DNA from 2 places in the Nakamurella flava genome. Region 1 is predicted to be linked to the other one. Evidence: riboswitches for the same ligand, from Rfam matches in the RefSeq annotation. Region 1 holds a riboswitch; the other holds the start of a gene.

Region 1 (8,135 bases):
GCGCCGCACCGCGGAGGCGTGGGACCTGCCGTGCGCGACGCAGGAATACGGAGCGCAGGTGCAGACCGGGGCGGCGCCGACGGACGCGGCGTGGGTGGAGGCGGCCCGGGCGCGGCTGACCCGGGCGGCGGCCGCCCTGGGCGCCGGACTGGACGTCAGCCGGGAGGTGCTGCTGTTTTCGGACCTGCGGGTCGCGGTCGACGGTGCGCCGGCGGTCGCCGTCCGCTGGTGGGTCGAGCCGGGATCGGGACGGCTGTGGTGCGACGGGTCGGCCGAGGCGGCCGGCCGGGCGATCGCGTGGCGGGCCGGGCGGTGGCCGGACCGCCAGCTGGCCGTCGCCGCGGCGCAGGACTCCACCCTGGCCGTGCTGGAAGCCGCGCTGGACTGAGCCCTGATGGGTCAGGCCGGGCCGCGTCCGATGACCTCGTCCAAGGCGCTGCGGGAGACGCCCCGGGCCCCCCGGCGGGCGGCCCGTCGCTGCCAGCCGTAGATGGACAGGCCGACCAGGCTCCAGCCGGCGGCGGCCAGGAACGACCACAGCCAGATCAGTGCGTCCGCGTCCCGCAGCTGCGGGATGAAGAACAGCAGGACGATCGAGACCACCACGCAGATGAGGCCGCCCGGTGCGGCGATGTGCCAGACCCCGATCCGCACGGGCGGCGGCGTGGGCGGCTGGTCCGGAGCGGGTGTGGCACTCACGGTAAGAGCGTATCCGCTGGTCGGACCGTTTCCGGCGGGTCCGGCCAGCCAGTCGCGGGCCAGGGTCGTATCGATGAGATGGGATACAGTCGCGGCATGTCCGACCCTGCCGACCTGGCCGGAGAGCTGCGGCTGGCAGTGCACCGTCTGACCCGTCGACTGCGCCAGCAGGGCCCCACCAATGGCTTGACCCTCACCCAGCTGTCGGCGTTGGCGATCGTCTGGCGGGATGGCCCGTTGTCCGCCGGTGACCTCGCCCAACGCGAGCAGGTCCGCCCGCCGTCGATCACGCGGGTGCTGACCGCGTTGGAGCAGATGGATCTGATCACGCGGGAGGGCAACCCGAACGACGGCCGGCAGGTGCTCGTCCACATGACACCGCTCGGCGACGAGCGCATGCGCACCTACGTGCAGGAACGGGAACGGTGGCTGGCCGAGCTGTTGACCACCCTGTCCGACGAGGACCGCGACGTGCTGCACCGGGCGGCGCTGCTGCTGGAGGACCTGGCCGCCCGGTGATCTCGGGTGGACGTCGCTCGGCCGCGATCGGACGGTCGACTCCGCCTTCAGTGGGGAACCGTCGGCTGACAGGGGAAGGAGGCCGCCATGAGCAGTGACGTGATCGGTGCGCCGGTCGACGATGCGGCGACTGCGGAGTCGCCCCGATGGCTGTCGCCCACCGAGCAGTCGGCGTGGCGGGCGTGGCTGGAGACGTACCGGCTCGTGGTGCCGGTCCTGGACCGGCAACTGCAGGTCGCCGGTGGACTCGCCCTGTCCGACTACGAGGTGCTGGTCTGCCTCTCCGAAGCGCCGGAGGGGCGGTTGCGGATGGGGCTGGTGGCCGACCGGACGGTCTCCACCCGGAGTGCGATCAGCCGGTCCATCGACCGGCTGGTCGCCCGCGGGTGGGTGCGCCGGGAGCGCAGCGGCGAGGACCAGCGGGGTTTCTACGCCGCGCTGACCGAGACGGGGGTCGACGCGTTGGCCGGCCTGGCCCCGGCGCATGTCGCGACCGTCCGGTCCACCCTGATCGACTTGCTGGACCCGACCGAACTGGCCGTCCTGGACCGGATCGGGCAGAAGGTGCGCCGGGCGTCGACCGGCGCCCCGGGGCCGGACCGCCGGTGACGCCAGCACCGTCCACCGTCGGCCCGACCGTGGACGTCGTCGAGATCGACGACCCGGATGACCCGCGCCTGGACGACTTCCGTGACCTGTCCCGGGCCGACCGCCGTCCGGACCGGCCCGGGGGACGCGGGCTGGTGATCGCCGAGGGGGTCGTCGTCGTCCGACGCCTGCTCGCCTCCCGGTATCCGGTGCGGGCCCTGCTCGGCATCCGCCGGCGTATCGAGGAATTGCTGCCCGACCTCGCCGCCACCACCACCCCATGGTCACCGGCCGCCGGCCCGGCCGTCCCGGCCTACGTGGCGTCGGCCGAGGTGATGGCGCAGGCGGTTGGCTTCCACCTGAACCGGGGCGTCCTGGCCACCGCGGATCGGGCGGCGTTCCCGGCCGCCGACGATCTGCTGCGGTCTGCCCGCACGGTGGCCGTCCTGGAAGGGGTGGGGGATCACGAGAACCTCGGGGCACTGTTCCGCAACGTGGCCGCGCTCGGCGTCGACGCGGTCCTGCTCGGGGAGGGCTGTGCGGACCCGCTCTACCGGCGCAGCGTGCGGGTGTCGATGGGCACGGTGCTGTTCGTGCCCTTCGCCCCGCTGGATGGCTGGCCCGACACCGCGTTCGATCGGTTGCGGGGAGCCGGTTTTCGCACGGTCGCGTTGACCCCGGCGGGTGAGCACACCCTGCGGACCGCCGGTCTGGCCGACGCCGCCCGGGTCGCCGTGCTGCTGGGGTCGGAGGGCCCGGGCCTGACCGACGCCGCGCTCGCGGCGGCCGACGTGCGGGTGCGGATCCCGATGGCCCGGGGGGTTGACTCCATCAACGTCGCGACCGCCGGGGCGGTGGCGTTCGCGACCCTGGCCGACCGGGCCTGACCCGTTCGACCCTCCGGCGCAACGTGTACGACCCGACACGGACGGTGATCGGGCACACTGTGCTCGTGTCGATCACCCCACCCCCGCTGCCGCCTGAGGGTCCGGCCACTGCGGCGTTCGGCGGGTCGGCGGCGGACGAGTCACCGGCCCGGTCCGGCACCGTGGTGCCGTTCCCGCGCCGCGCCGACGCCACCGTCATCCCGGACGCCGAGGGCCCCACCGACGAGGACGACGACGGAACGGCCGACGACACACCCGGCGATCACCGCGATTGGGCGTGGGTCGAGGAATGGCGGGACGGTCGGGAGCCCACTCCCTGGGCGCCGGGTCTCGCGGTCGCCGCGTTCGCGATGCTCGTCGTCGGCATCGCCATCGTCGTGCTGTCCGACGGGCTGTCCGGCAACCCCGTCGTCGCCGTACTGGTCAACCTGTTGGTCGCCGCCGGCCTGGTACCGGCGATCTGGTTGTCCCGCGAACTCCCGGTGCTGCGCTGGATCGGTCTGGGCGCCGCCGTCGGGGTGGTGGCGGGCTGGATCACCGCCATCGGCATGGTCGGCTGACGCCGGCGACATCCGCTGACGCCGAGCATTCTCGCGGTTCCGGTCCTCCCCAGGGTCGGATCGGCGGATGACCAGCGTCGACCACCTTCCCCGGCGTCGTCCAGGAGCCCGGACCTACAGGGCGGGGGACGAGGCCTCGGCCCAGAACCGCCGGGGGATGCGACCCGCCTGCCGGGCCAGCGCCCCGGCCCGGACCGCGGCCGCCATGGCTGCGGCCATCGTCGGCGGGTCGGCGGCCCGGGTGACCGCGCTGGCCAGCAGCACCGCCGAGCACCCCAGTTCCATGGCCAGGGCGGCGTCGCTGGCGGTGCCGATACCGGCGTCCAGGATCACCGGGACCCCGGCCTGCGCGACGATCATCTCGATGGCGTGCGGGTTGGCGATGCCCAGCCCGGAACCGATGGGCGAGCCCAGCGGCATGACGGCGGCGCAGCCCACGTCCTCCAGCCGCCGGGCCAGCACCGGGTCGTCGGTCGTGTAGGGCAGCACCACGAACCCGTCGTCCACAAGTTGCTCGGCCGCGGCGACCAGCTCGATGGCGTCCGGGAGCAGCGTGCGCTCGTCCGCGATGACCTCGAGTTTGACCCAGTTCGTCTCCAGCGCCTCGCGGGCCAGCGCAGCGGTGAAGACCGCCTCGGCCGCGCCGCGGCACCCGGCGGTGTTCGGCAACGCGGTGATCCCCAGGCGTCGCAGGACGTCCAGCACTCCGGTGCCGCCCCCGGCGTCGACCCGGCGGAGGGCGACGGTGGTCAGCTCCGTCCCGGACGCCACCAGCGCCTCCTCGAGCACCGCCAGGTTGGCCGCGCCCCCGGTGCCCAGGATCAGCCGGGACCCGAAGGTGCGGTCGGCGATGACCAGCTCGTCGCGGACGACGGTCGGCACCGGCCGGTCGGCCACCGCGGCGGCGGCGAAGGTGTCAGCCACCCTGCACCGCCGTCACCACGTCGACGCGGACGCCGGGGCGGAGCTCGGCGCTCGCCCACTGCGACCGGGGCACGACGGCCGCGTCCACGGCCACGGCGATGCCCTGCTCCGGGTAGCCCAGACCGGCCAGCAGCGCCGTCACAGTGGGACCCGTTGCGGTATCCGGGGTCTCAGCCGGGAAATCGACCTCGCGGTCGTTGACGAGAAGTCTCATGTGGTGGCTCCCACGGTGGAGGCGACCCGGTTCGGGTCGGTGCTGATGGCGGACATCGCGGCCGCCGGGTCCTGCCGGGAGTCGGCCAACAGACCGGCCACCCGCTCGACCGTCCACGGCGTCAGCAGGAACCCGTTGCGGCCGTGTCCGGTGGCGACGACGGTGCGATCGTCCAGCCGCTCGACGATCGGCAGGTTGTCGGGCGTGCCCGGTCGCAGCCCGGCCGCGATCTCGGCGAGTTCGTACTCCCCGAGCGACGGCACGACGGCGCAGGCGTCGTCGAGGAGTTCGCGGACCCCGGTGACGGTCGGGCTGATGTCCCGGCCGTGCTCGTACTGGGTGGCGCCGACCACGACGCCGTCGGCGCGGGGCACCAGGTACACGGATCGGCCGTGGACCCGGGCGCGCACCGTGCGGGTGGGCGGCGGGAGGACACCGGGGCGACGCCGCAGGCGGAGGATCTCGCCCTTGACCGGACGGACGGGCAGACCGGGCCAGAACCGGGGGCTGTCGATCCCGGCGGCCAGGACGCGATGACCCGGCACGGCGGCGAAGGCGTCGGCATCGGGCAGCGGGTCCGCCCACCGCACACCGAGTCTGGTGCACTCGGACTCCAGAGCCTGTACGAGCGCGCGGTTGTCGACCGCCCACTCGTCACCGGCGACGAAGCCGTGCCGGATCCCCGACGCCAGCGTGGGTTCCAGCCGGCGGGCGTCGGTGACGAGTTCGACCGGATGTCCCTGCGCGGCCAGGTGTCCGGCCACGGTGCGCAGATCGGCCGCGTCGGCCCGGTCGACGGCGACGACCAGCGACGACCGGGTGGTGACGACGTCGGCGGGCAGCCCGTCCAGGTAGCTGCCGGGACCGGTGGCCTGCCACAGCCGCAACGAGCGCAGCCCGATGTCGAGCTGGGCGTCCTCGCCGGGCCACGCCTCACTGTGGGGGGCGAGCATGCCGCCGGCCACCCACGAGGCGCCTCGCTCCGGGGCGCGGTGCACGGTCACCGTCCACCCGTCCAGCGCGGCGCGACGGGCGATCGACAGACCGATGACCCCGCCGCCGACGACGGACAGCGGTGCGCCGTCGCCGACCGGGGCGGGAGGACCAGGGGGGTGCTGCATGAGCTCGAGGCTCCCTTCGCCGGCATGATCCGGATCAGGTGTGACGGTCAGGGCTGGCTGCCCACTCTCAGACCCGCATTCGGGACTCCCGTGCTGACCACTGCACGCTAGCCGTAGCCTCGCTGCGTGCGCCACTCGACCTTCGCTTCCCGAACCGCCGCCGACCCCGGCCTGCGCGCCGCCCGGCGCGAGCGCCTGCGGGACGCCCGCCTCTACCTGTGCACCGACGCGCGACGGGAGCGCGGAGATCTCGCCGAGTTCGTCGACGCCGCTCTCCGCGGGGGTGTCGACATCGTCCAGCTCCGCGACAAGGGCTCGGCCGGAGAGCGGGAGTTCGGGCCGTTGGAGGCCGCCCACGAGCTGGCCGCGCTGGCCGTGCTCACCGCGGCGGCCCGGCGGCACGGGGCGCTGGTCGCGGTCAACGACCGGGCCGACATCGCCGTCGCCGCCGGGGCCGACGTGCTGCACGTCGGACAGGACGACCTGCCGGTGGCGACGGCGCGGGCCCTCGTCGGTGACGACGTCCTCCTCGGGTTGTCCACCCACGACGAGGAGCAGGCCGCCGCGGCGGTGCGGGCGGCGACCGCCGGGGACATCGACTACTTCTGCACCGGCCCCTGCTGGCCGACCCCGACCAAACCGGGTCGGACGGCGCCCGGCCTGGATCTGGTCCGCTTCGCGGCCCGCACTGCCGGCGACGTCCCGTGGTTCGCCATCGGTGGCATCGACGAGCCCCGGGTGTCCGAGGTGCGGGAGGCCGGGGCCGATCGAGTGGTCGTCGTGCGCGCCATCACCGGGACCGACGACCCGGCGGCCGCCGCCGCGCGGATCCGGGCGGCGATCTCTCCGGCCTGACGGCCGTCGGCCGGCGGAACAGCCCCTGGCCAGCCCGCTCTCAGTGCGGACACAGCCGGGCGGCCGAGGCTGGCCGTCATGCTGCTCTCCTCGCGTCCGCTGCTCCGGCGGTGGCTGATCGCCGGTTGCCTGCTCGTGGTCGCGGGGGTGGCGATCGGTGTCCGCGCGTTGTTCGTCGACCGGGTCAGCCAGGACTACACCGCCTTTCTCAGCCCGTGGTACGACACCCTCGCCCAGGGCGGGGGTTTCGCGGCGGTGGGCACCGAGGTGGCCAACTACAACCCGCCCTACCTGTACCTGCTCGCGGCTATGACCTACCTGCCCATCCCGAAACTCGTTGGCGTCAAGCTGATCTCCATCGTCTTCGACGTGGTGCTCGCCGGGTTCGCCGCCCTCGTCGTGCGGGAGCGTTTCCGCCGTCCCGCCGTGTGGGTGACGGCGTTCGCAGTGGTGCTGCTCGCGCCGACCGTGGTCGTGAACAGCTCGTGGTGGGGGCAGTGCGACTCCATCTACGCCGCCTTCTGTCTCGGCAGCCTGTGGTTCCTCATCCGCCGCCGGCCGGTCTGGGCCTGCGTGTTCTTCGGGCTGGCGTTCGCCTTCAAGTTGCAGGCGGTCTTCTTCCTGCCCGTGCTGGTGATCGCGATCGTGGCCAACCGGCACCGCCTGGCGGCGCTGCTGGTGTCACCCGCGGTGTTCGCCCTCTGTCTGGTCCCCGCCGCCGTCGCCGGACGGGACTGGAGCAGTCTGCTCGCGGTCTACCCGAACCAGGTCAGCACCGGGGGCACGGCGACCGGTGGAGCGGGGCGAACGGGGGCGGCCGGCTTCGGACCGGCGACCGGTGACCGGATGCCGGGGGGAACGGGGGTCTCCGGAACGGCGCCGGTCGGTCCCGCCGGGAATGGCACCCGCAGCGGGGGGGCCGGCTTCGGCGGCGGCGCCCGCCCGTCCGGGGGTGGCGCCGCCAGCAGCTACACGCAGAACGCGCCGACGTTCTACCAGTGGCTCGGCTCCGGGGCCCCGGTCGTCTGGAAGTTCCTGGGGCTGGCCCTGGGGGCCGTCATCGGCACCGCGGCCGCCGTCTTCACCTGGTCCCGGCGGCGTCGACTGGGCGCCACCGAGCTGGTGGTGCTGACCACGCTGCTCGTCCTGGCCATCCCGTTCGTCCTGCCCGAGATGCACGAGCGGTACCTGTATCTCGCCGACGTGGCCACCATCGTGATGGCGTTCTACATCCGTCGGTCCTGGCCGGTCGCGGTGCTGGTGTCGGCTGCGTCGCTGGCCAGCTACGCCCCGTTCCTCTGGCGGACCACGCCGGTGCCGTTGGGGGTCGCGGCCGCGATGGACCTCGTGGCCGCCCTCGTCACGACCTGGGTCGCGGTCGACGTCCTGCGGGGAAATGACCGTTGGGTCCGGCCGGTGCGGAGCCGGTCCGGGCGGTCGACGACGCCGGACCCACGTCCCGACGCTCCGGCGGACACCCGGGCCGACACGGGCGCCGCCGAACGCTCCGCGGGCACCCCTGTGTGGGGGCGGTGAGGTGCGGCTCGCGCACCTGATGGGACAAGGAGCGGCGGGACGGTACCGGCCGTCCCTGAGGAGACCTCAGCGACGGGGTGAGGATCCGCCCAGCAGCAGATCTTCCCAGCCGGGCATCGTCGGCCGCTGCCCCCGGCGGGCCCGGGTCGGCGACGGTTCGGTGCCCGTACGGGCCACGGCGGAACCGTCCGTGGTCTCCGCGCCGGCTGCGGGGAAATCGTCCGATCCGGCG
Region 2 (8,135 bases), 780 kb from region 1:
GCCCCGGAGGCCGCTCCTCACCGGTCACCTCACCCGCACGCCGCCGCTCTGCCCACTCCCGGGTTGCCTTCTCCGACCGGTATTCCCTCATCCCAATGACTCTGTATGACTTCAGCGCATTCTTGAGCGAAACCGCACGGGCTCCCCGGCCGGTGGCGTCGTTGAACTTTCGAGTCGCGGCATTCAGGCCCATCCCGGCGATGATCATCTCCGCCGCTTCGATCAAAGCCGCCGCCTCGACCGGATCCACGGTGACACCGTCCGCCTCATATCCGATCGGGCGCTTGCCGCCGTGCCGCTGACCACGTTCCGCATTCGCTGAATACTTTGCAGCCAGCCTCTCGCTCTTGATCTGCATCTCCATCTGCGCAAAGGCAACCAGCACCTGAGCCAGCGTCCGACCCATCGGCGTGGAAAGGTCCAGCTCTTGGCCAGAAACCGTGACGATTCGCAGCGGCCGACCCCCGAGGGAATCCAGAAGCGTCTGGAATTGGGCCACCTGCCGGTAACATCGGTCCAGCGCCCACGCCAAGATCATGTCCACCTCGCCGCGGTGCACCATCTCCAGCACCAGCGGCCATTCGGTCCGCGAATCAACCGTCTTGAAGGCGCTCACGTCGTTGTCAGATCGCACCGCTACGACATCAATCCCCCGCTCACGGGCCAGCTTCTCGCACGAGCGGATCTGCTCCCCCAAGTTGACGGCAAGCCCGTCCCTGTCTTGGCTGATCCGGCCGTAGATCACCGCCCGCACGGGCTCACCTCCTACCTGTCGTCAAAGTAATAGTCGCAGACGCCCTGCTCCCCGACGGCAGCCGCCTGCACGCCGTCATCCCGGACATCACGCGCGAGCACCTGTCGGTCAACATCCGGAAGTTCGTCGTGGCGGCCAACGGCTTGGATGATCTGGTGGCCCTGGGCACCCTGCCGCCGGCCGCGGCCCGCTTCCTGGAGGCCGCGGTGGTCGCCGGCCTCAACGTCATCGTCGCCGGGGGCACGCAGGCCGGGAAGACGACGCTGCTCAACACCCTCATCAACTCGGTGCCGGCCCGGGAACGGGTCATCACCTGCGAGGAGGTCTTCGAGCTCCGCCCCAACCTGCCGGACGTCGTCGCCATGCAGACGCGTCAAGCGAACCTGGAGGGCCACGGCGAGATCCGGCTGCGCCGGTTGGTCAAGGAAGCGCTGCGGATGCGCCCCAGCCGGATCGTCGTCGGCGAGGTCCGGCAGGAGGAATCCCTGGACCTGCTGATCGCCCTCAACAGCGGCCTGCCGGGTATGTGCTCGGTGCACGCCAACTCCGCCCGCGAGGCGGTGGTCAAGCTGTGCACCCTGCCGCTGCTGGCCGGCGAGAACGTGACCGCCGGGTTCGTCGTCCCGACCGTCGCGGCCTCGGTGGACCTGGTGGTCCACGTCGGCAGCGAGCCCAACGGGGCCCGCCGGGTCCGCGAGATCGTGGCCCTGCCCGGGCGCGTCGAGGGCGGGGTCGTCGAGACGGAGGACATCTTCACCACGCGGGACGGGGTGCTGACGCGCGCCCAGGGCTACCCGCCGCACCAGGACCGGTTCGCCCGGCACGGCTACGACCTGACCGAGCTGCTGGAGGGTGGACGCCCGCAGCGCCGCTGAGCCGGCGATCCGCGCGACGCAATGCCCGTTCGCGCGGCGATGGGCACGCAACGCGACCAGGTCGAGCGGACGGGTAGGCTGCACGGTCGACACGGGGTGCCCCACCGGGGCTGAGAGAACACCCGTTGAACCTGATCTAGTTCGTACTAGCGAAGGGATTGTCGTTCCGTGCTGCCGTCTGCATTCGAACGTCCCACCGTCCAATCCACCGGTCCCCTGCTGTCCCGGCGGACCCTGCTGTCGGCCGCGCTCGCCGGGGCCGTCACCGTCGTCGCCGGTTGCTCGTCCGGCTCCGACCCGGCCTCCCCGTCGACCGCCGCCGGATCGTCCGGGGCAGGCGCGTCGACGTCCACCGTGCGGTTCGCCCTCGACTGGACGCCCAACACCAACCACACGGGCCTGTACGTGGCCCAGCAGAACGGCTGGTTCGCCGACGCCGGCATCGACCTGCAGATCCTCCCGTACAACACGGCCCTGCCCGACACGCTCATCGACGCCGGTAGCGCCGAGTTCGGGATCAGCTTTCAGGACGGTGCCACCGTCGCCCGGGCCGCCGGTGCCGACATCGTCTCCGTCATGGCCGTCCTGCAGCGGTGGGCCACCGCCATCGGGGTGAAGGCCGACCGCGCCGACCTGACCTCCCCCAAGGACCTGGACGGGAAGACCTACGCCGGGTTCGGTGGCCCCACCGAGGTCCCACTGCTCAAAGAGGTCATCAAGGACGCCGGCGGGACGGGCGAGTTCACCACCGTCACCCTCGGCACGTCCGCCTACGAGGCCCTCTACTCGGGCAGCGCGGACTTCACGATCCCGTTCGTCGCCTGGGAGGGCATCGAGGCCGAACACAACGGGACACCCATGAAGTACTTCGAATACACCGATTACGGGTTCCCAGACGCGTACTCCATCGTGGTGACCACGAACCGGACGTGGCTGGCCCAGAACCCCGACATCGCCAGAGCTTTCGTGCAGGCGCTGCAGCGGGGCTACCGGTTCGCCGCCGAGCAGCCCGACGAGGCGGCGCGCCTCCTGATCGCCGCCAATCCCGGGGTGTTCGCCGACGAGGAACTCGTCACCCAGTCGCAGCGCATGCTGGCTGAGAAGTACCTCAAGGCCGCGGACGGATCGGTCGGCACGCAGACCGCCCAGCAGTGGGCGACCTACGGCGGCTTCCTGTTCGACGCGGGCCTGCTCGTCGGCCCCGACGGCTCCCCCCTGTCCACCGCGCCCGACTACTCGACCCTGTTCACCAACGACTACCTCTCCACCTCGTCATGACGATCGGCACCTGGGCACGTCCGGGCGCCACCACCGACGACGGCCGACCAGCCGGGGCCGCCACCGGCAACCGTGGAGCGCGGAGGCGTCGGACGGTCGGCGCGGCCGTCCGGTCCGCGGTGCCGGCGGCCGCGGTCGTGCTGATCCTGCTGATCGGCTGGCAGGTCGCCGTGACCGTTCTGGCCGTCCGTCCGCAGATCCTGCCGTCCCCGGTGCGGGTGGTGCAGCAGGGCTGGCTCGACCGGGCCGACCTGTTCGCCAACGCCGTGGCCACCCTGGGTGTGACCCTCGCCGGGTTCGCCGTCTCGCTGGTCGTCAGCTGGGTCGTCGCGGTCGCCGTGGACTTCGTCCCGCTCCTGCGCCGGGCTCTGGTCCCCCTGCTCGTGGGATCGCAGACGCTCCCGATCATCGCCATCGCCCCACTGTTCATCATCTGGTTCGGCTTCGGGCTGCTCCCGAAGGTGCTCGTCGTCGTCCTGACCACCTTCTTCCCGGTCGCCATCGGGCTGATCGAGGGCTTCGCGGCGGCTGATCGGGACGGCAGCAAGCTACTGGCCGGGATGGGTGCCAGCCGTTGGCAGCAGTTCCGCTACCTGCGGCTGCCGGGGGCACTGCCCCGCTTCTTCACGGCGCTGCGCATCGGCATCACCTATGCGGTGGTGGCGGCCATCTTCGCCGAGTACGTGGGGTCGGCCAGCGGCCTGGGCATCTACATGGCGACGGCGAAGAACTCGTTCCGCACCGATCTCGTCCTCGCCGCGGTGGCCATCACCGCCGTCCTCAGCATCACGCTGTTCGCCCTGACCTTCCTCGTCGAGCGGTGGGTCTGCCCGTGGCGACGCCCGCGCCGCGGCGGGGCGGAGCGCCCCCGATGACGGGCGTTCGACCCGGTCAAGCGCCGGGCGGGGAGGCCGCTCCGCGTGGTCTGCACCTGGCCGACATCCGCCACGCCTTCCCGACCCCGGACGGCCCGCTGCCCGTACTCGACGGCATCACCGTCACGGTGGCCCCCGGCCAGTTCGTCGCCGTCATCGGCCCCTCGGGGTGCGGCAAGAGCACGCTGTTCGACATCGTCACCGGACAGCTGACTCCCCGGGCCGGGACCGTGACGGTGATCGGCGGTCGACCGCCGGGCGCCGCCGGCCCGGCGACGCCGCGCGGGCAGGTGGCGCACATGCCCCAGCGGGACCTGTTGCTGCCCTGGCGCACCGTCCTGGACAACACCGCGCTGGGTCTGGACGTGCAGGGTGTCCCTCGCCGGGAAGGCAGGCGCCGGGCCGCCGCACTGTTCGCCGACTTCGGTCTGGACGGGTTCGAACGGGCCTACCCGGACGAGCTGTCCGGCGGCATGCGCCAGCGGGCGGCCCTGCTGCGCACGATGGTGCAGCAGCGCCCCATCGTGGCGCTCGACGAACCGCTGGGGGCGCTGGACTCGTTGACCCGGTCCGATCTGCAGGTGTGGTTGCAGCGGGTGTGGACCGAGCATCCCCGGACGATGCTGATGATCACCCACGACATCCGGGAGGCCCTGCTGCTGGCCGACCGGGTCCTCGTGCTCTCGCCCCGGCCGGCCCGCATCGTCCGCGACCTGACCGTCGACCTCCCCCGCCCCCGGGACCTGCGGGCCGTGACCACCCCGGAGTTCGTCGCCCTGGAAGCCGAACTGCTCGACCTGCTGCACCACACCACGGGCGGGCGTCCCCGGTAGTCCCGGAGACACCCGCCCGTGGTGGTCGGCCGCAACGGCCGGTGCTACATCTCGTCCACGGAGCGGACACCGCCCGGTCCGTTGGCAGTCCGGGCCTCCAGCGCGGCGGACACCACGGCCTTGCGGTCGGCCCCGAACGACGCCGTCAGGGCGGCCGAGACGGCACCCTCGACGAACGGCGTGTCGACGATCGTCACCCGCTCCCCGAGTTCGGGTTCGAGGAACTCGACCGCGGTCTCGGTGGTCAGGTAGCCGCTGCCGAGGTCGTAGAGCAGCACGACCCCGTCACCGTCGCCGTCGTCGGCCTGCTGCACGGCGGCGGTGATGGTGTCGAACGAGGTGCCGATCCCACCGTCCTCCATGCCGCCGGCCGCCACGATCCGCACGCCGGGCGCCATCTGCTGGGCGACCTCCAGGACGCCGGCCGCCAGCTGGGCGCTGTGCGAGACCAGCACGATTCCGACGCTCACGCCCCGCCCCCCGCAGCCGCATCGGCCATGGCCCGGAGTAGCAGGGACGCACTCGTGGCCCCCGGATCCCGGTGCCCAATCGACCGCTCACCCAGGTAGCTCGCCCGACCCTTGCGGGCCTGCAGCGGAGTGGTCGCCTCGGCACCCTCGGCGGCGGCGTCGGCCGCCGCGGACAGCACCGCTGCGGCGTCCCCACCGCTGTCGGCTGCGGCAGCGGCGGCCTGCACGGCCGGCGTCAGCGCGTCGACCATGGTCTTGTCGCCGGGCTCGGCCTTGCCGCGGGCGACGACGCCGTCCCGGGCCGCGGTCAGACCGGTGACGACCAGCGCACCGTCCAGTTCCGAGGCGTCGCCGATGGCGGTCGCCGCGCGGAGGAAAGCCGTCCCGTACAGCGGACCCGAGGCACCGCCGACCGTGGAGATCAGGGTGGTGGCGACGAGCTTGAGCACCGCGGCCGGGGTCTCCGGGGCGCTGGCGTCGAGCTTGGCAACGACGGCGGTGAAGCCCCGAGCCAGGTTCTCCCCGTGGTCACCGTCGCCGATCTCCCGGTCGAGGCGGGTGAGCTCGGTCTTGTGCTCGGCGGCGGCGGCGGCGGCCGCCCGCACCGCGGCGACGACCGTTCCGGCGTCACAGGTCATGTCGAAGTTCAACTCCCCATAGTCGCCGGCCGCCCTGGCCGGCTCGATTGATGGCCGCGGTCACCCGGGCCGTCGATGATCATCGACCGTTGATGCGGTCGCCGCCCACGATCCTGCCCTGCGGCCCGCCGGACGGCCAGGTGCCGGTCCGATCCATCGGCCGCGATGTTCAATCGGCCGGTCGCCCGTCCCGCTGGTAGATGTCGGGGACCCCGTCGTGGTCGTCGTCGCGGGCCTCTTCCTCGCACATCAGCCGGTAGCGACGGTTGCGCAGCCGGAGCAGAACAGTGGCCAGGACTGCGGCGACGATCGAACCGGTCAGCACCGCGATCTTGACGTGGTCGTCGGCAACCGGGTCGGCGAAGGCGAGTTCGCCGATGAGCAGGCTCACCGTGAAGCCGATGCCACCGAGCAGACCGACCCCGATGAGGTCGGGCCACGTCAAACCGGTCTGCAGCTGCTGACGGGTGGCCTTCGCCGCCACGAAGGTGCCGACCAGGATGCCGATCGGCTTGCCGACGACGAGACCGAGCATGATGCCCAGGGCGATCGGGTCCGTCAGGGCCCCGGTGAACCCGGACCAGCCGGCGACGGTGACCCCGGCGGACATCAGGGCGAACAGCGGGACCGCGACCCCGGCCGACAGCGGACGCCACCGGTGCTCGAAGCGTTCGGCCATCCCGGCGGCCGACGGACGCCGGGACCGGACCGGAACGGTGAAGGCCAGCAACACCCCGGCGACGGTGGCGTGCACCCCGGAGGCGTGCACCAGGGTCCAGGTGGCCAGGGCCAGCGGCAGCAACAGCCACCACGAGCTGACGCCGCGCTGGACCAGGACCGCGAAGGCGGCCAACGGCAACAGCGCCAACCCCAGCATGAGCAGGTTCAGCTCTGAGGTGTAAAAGAGCGCGATCACGCAGATGGCGAGCAGGTCGTCGACGACGGCCAGGGTCAGCAGGAACGTGCGCAGGGCCACCGGGAGATGGGTGGCGATGACGGCCAGCACCGCGAGGGCGAAGGCGATGTCGGTGGCGGTGGGGATCGCCCACCCGGTGGGTGCCGTCCCGCCCGCGATCACCAGGTACAGGACCGCGGGGACGATCATGCCGCCGACGGCGGCCACCACCGGGACGACCGCCCGCGACGGACTGCGCAGATCACCGGCGACGAACTCGCGTTTCAGTTCCAGACCGGCGACGAAGAAGAAGATGGCCAGCAGGCCGTCGGCCGCCCAGGTCGACAGCGACAGGTCCAGGTGCAGAGCGGACGGGCCGATCACGATCGCACCGAAGGTCGTGTAACCGTCGGCCCACGGCGAGTTCGCCCACACCAGGGCGGCGACCGCGCCGATGAGCAGCAGGATCCCGCCGACGGTCTCCCGGCGAAGGACATCGGCGATCCGCCGGGCCTCCGGCCACGAACCCGGCGAGAACGCAGCGCGCAGCGGGGAGGGTGCGGGCGGTCCGGTCATGGGCACTCCTGGAACATCTCGCGGACGCGACCACGGGATCGTGTCGCGTTCCGGCCGACCAGACTTCCCGGCACACCGTGGACCAGCCTATCGATGACGAGCCCGGGATCGGACCACACGGCCGGCCGGGCGCCCGACGCGCGCCGGTCAGTAGGGCGGGGTGCCGAAGACGGTGACCGTCGACCCGGTGGACAGCGCGTCGAAGAACGCCGCCGAGGCGTCCCACGACAGATGGATGCAGCCGTTGGACTGCCGGGACAGGCTGCCCTGGTGGAAGGCGATGTCGCCGTCGAAGAACACCGAGTTGGGCATGGGTGCGTCGTTGAAGAGGCTGGACTTGTGGTCCTTGTCCTTCCAGAACACCGCGAACGTCCCGGTCCGGGTGCGGGATCCGGCCTCGCCGGAGGTGACGGCCACCGGCCCGTAGGTGACCGCGCCGCCCGACTGCAACCAGGCCTGCTCGTTGGTGAGGTCGACGCAGGCCTGCGCGGTGGCCGGGCACGGGTTCGACGCCTGGACCGCGGCGGCGCCGGCCTGGTTGGGGTTGACCGGCGGCGCGGTGACCGTGAAGGAGCTGGTGGCGGTGGCCGGGTCGAACCGCATGTCCCCGGCGTAGGCGACGCTGACCTCGTGCTTGCCCTCGGCGGCGGCCGGCATCGTCGCGGTGAACCGGCCCTGTTCGTCGACGGCCCCCTGCCCCACCACCGCACCGTCGACGGTCACGGTCACCTGCCCGGTCGGCGACTGCGGGGTGCCGATCACCCGGGTGGGGATGGTGGCCGGCCGGCCGGGTTGCACACCCGTGACCTGGCCGATGGAGATGTCCACGTCGGTCGTGGTGGTCCGCAGGATGAGCGAACCGGTGGCCGGTGCGATCCCCGCGTTGCCGCCGTAGCTGACGGAGTAGACGTGTTCCCCGGGATCGACCGTGTTGTAGAACG

Evidence for each region. A riboswitch is a leader RNA that binds a small molecule or an ion and turns the genes downstream of it on or off. The one in region 1 is predicted to bind thiamine pyrophosphate.
Region 2: it holds a riboswitch for thiamine pyrophosphate, as region 1 does, so the genes downstream of both, FDO65_RS06925 (ABC transporter substrate-binding protein) here and thiO (glycine oxidase ThiO) in region 1, are expected to answer to the same signal.

Annotation. Positions count from the first base shown of each region.
Region 1 covers NZ_SZZH01000001.1:2,315,868-2,324,002, reverse strand. Annotated here, with positions in the region: gene FDO65_RS10505 (sacsin N-terminal ATP-binding-like domain-containing protein) at 1-388, shown strand, start outside; gene FDO65_RS22140 (DUF2530 domain-containing protein) at 400-699, opposite strand; gene FDO65_RS10495 (MarR family winged helix-turn-helix transcriptional regulator) at 796-1,218, shown strand; gene FDO65_RS10490 (MarR family winged helix-turn-helix transcriptional regulator) at 1,306-1,827, shown strand; gene FDO65_RS10485 (TrmH family RNA methyltransferase) at 1,824-2,693, shown strand; gene FDO65_RS22785 (DUF2537 domain-containing protein) at 2,759-3,253, shown strand; gene thiG (thiazole synthase) at 3,368-4,135, opposite strand; gene thiS (sulfur carrier protein ThiS) at 4,170-4,391, opposite strand; gene thiO (glycine oxidase ThiO) at 4,388-5,512, opposite strand; TPP riboswitch at 5,507-5,614, opposite strand; gene thiE (thiamine phosphate synthase) at 5,684-6,367, shown strand; gene FDO65_RS10455 (glycosyltransferase 87 family protein) at 6,446-7,903, shown strand; gene sepH (septation protein SepH) at 7,970-8,135, opposite strand, start outside.
Region 2 covers NZ_SZZH01000001.1:1,531,655-1,539,789, forward strand. Annotated here, with positions in the region: gene FDO65_RS06915 (recombinase family protein) at 1-754, opposite strand, end outside; partial or broken gene FDO65_RS06920 (CpaF family protein) at 793-1,629, shown strand; TPP riboswitch at 1,712-1,805, shown strand; gene FDO65_RS06925 (ABC transporter substrate-binding protein) at 1,849-2,907, shown strand; gene FDO65_RS06930 (ABC transporter permease) at 2,904-3,782, shown strand; gene FDO65_RS06935 (ABC transporter ATP-binding protein) at 3,779-4,615, shown strand; gene dhaM (dihydroxyacetone kinase phosphoryl donor subunit DhaM) at 4,660-5,085, opposite strand; gene dhaL (dihydroxyacetone kinase subunit DhaL) at 5,082-5,723, opposite strand; gene nhaA (Na+/H+ antiporter NhaA) at 5,893-7,194, opposite strand; gene FDO65_RS22445 (Ig-like domain repeat protein) at 7,342-8,135, opposite strand, start outside.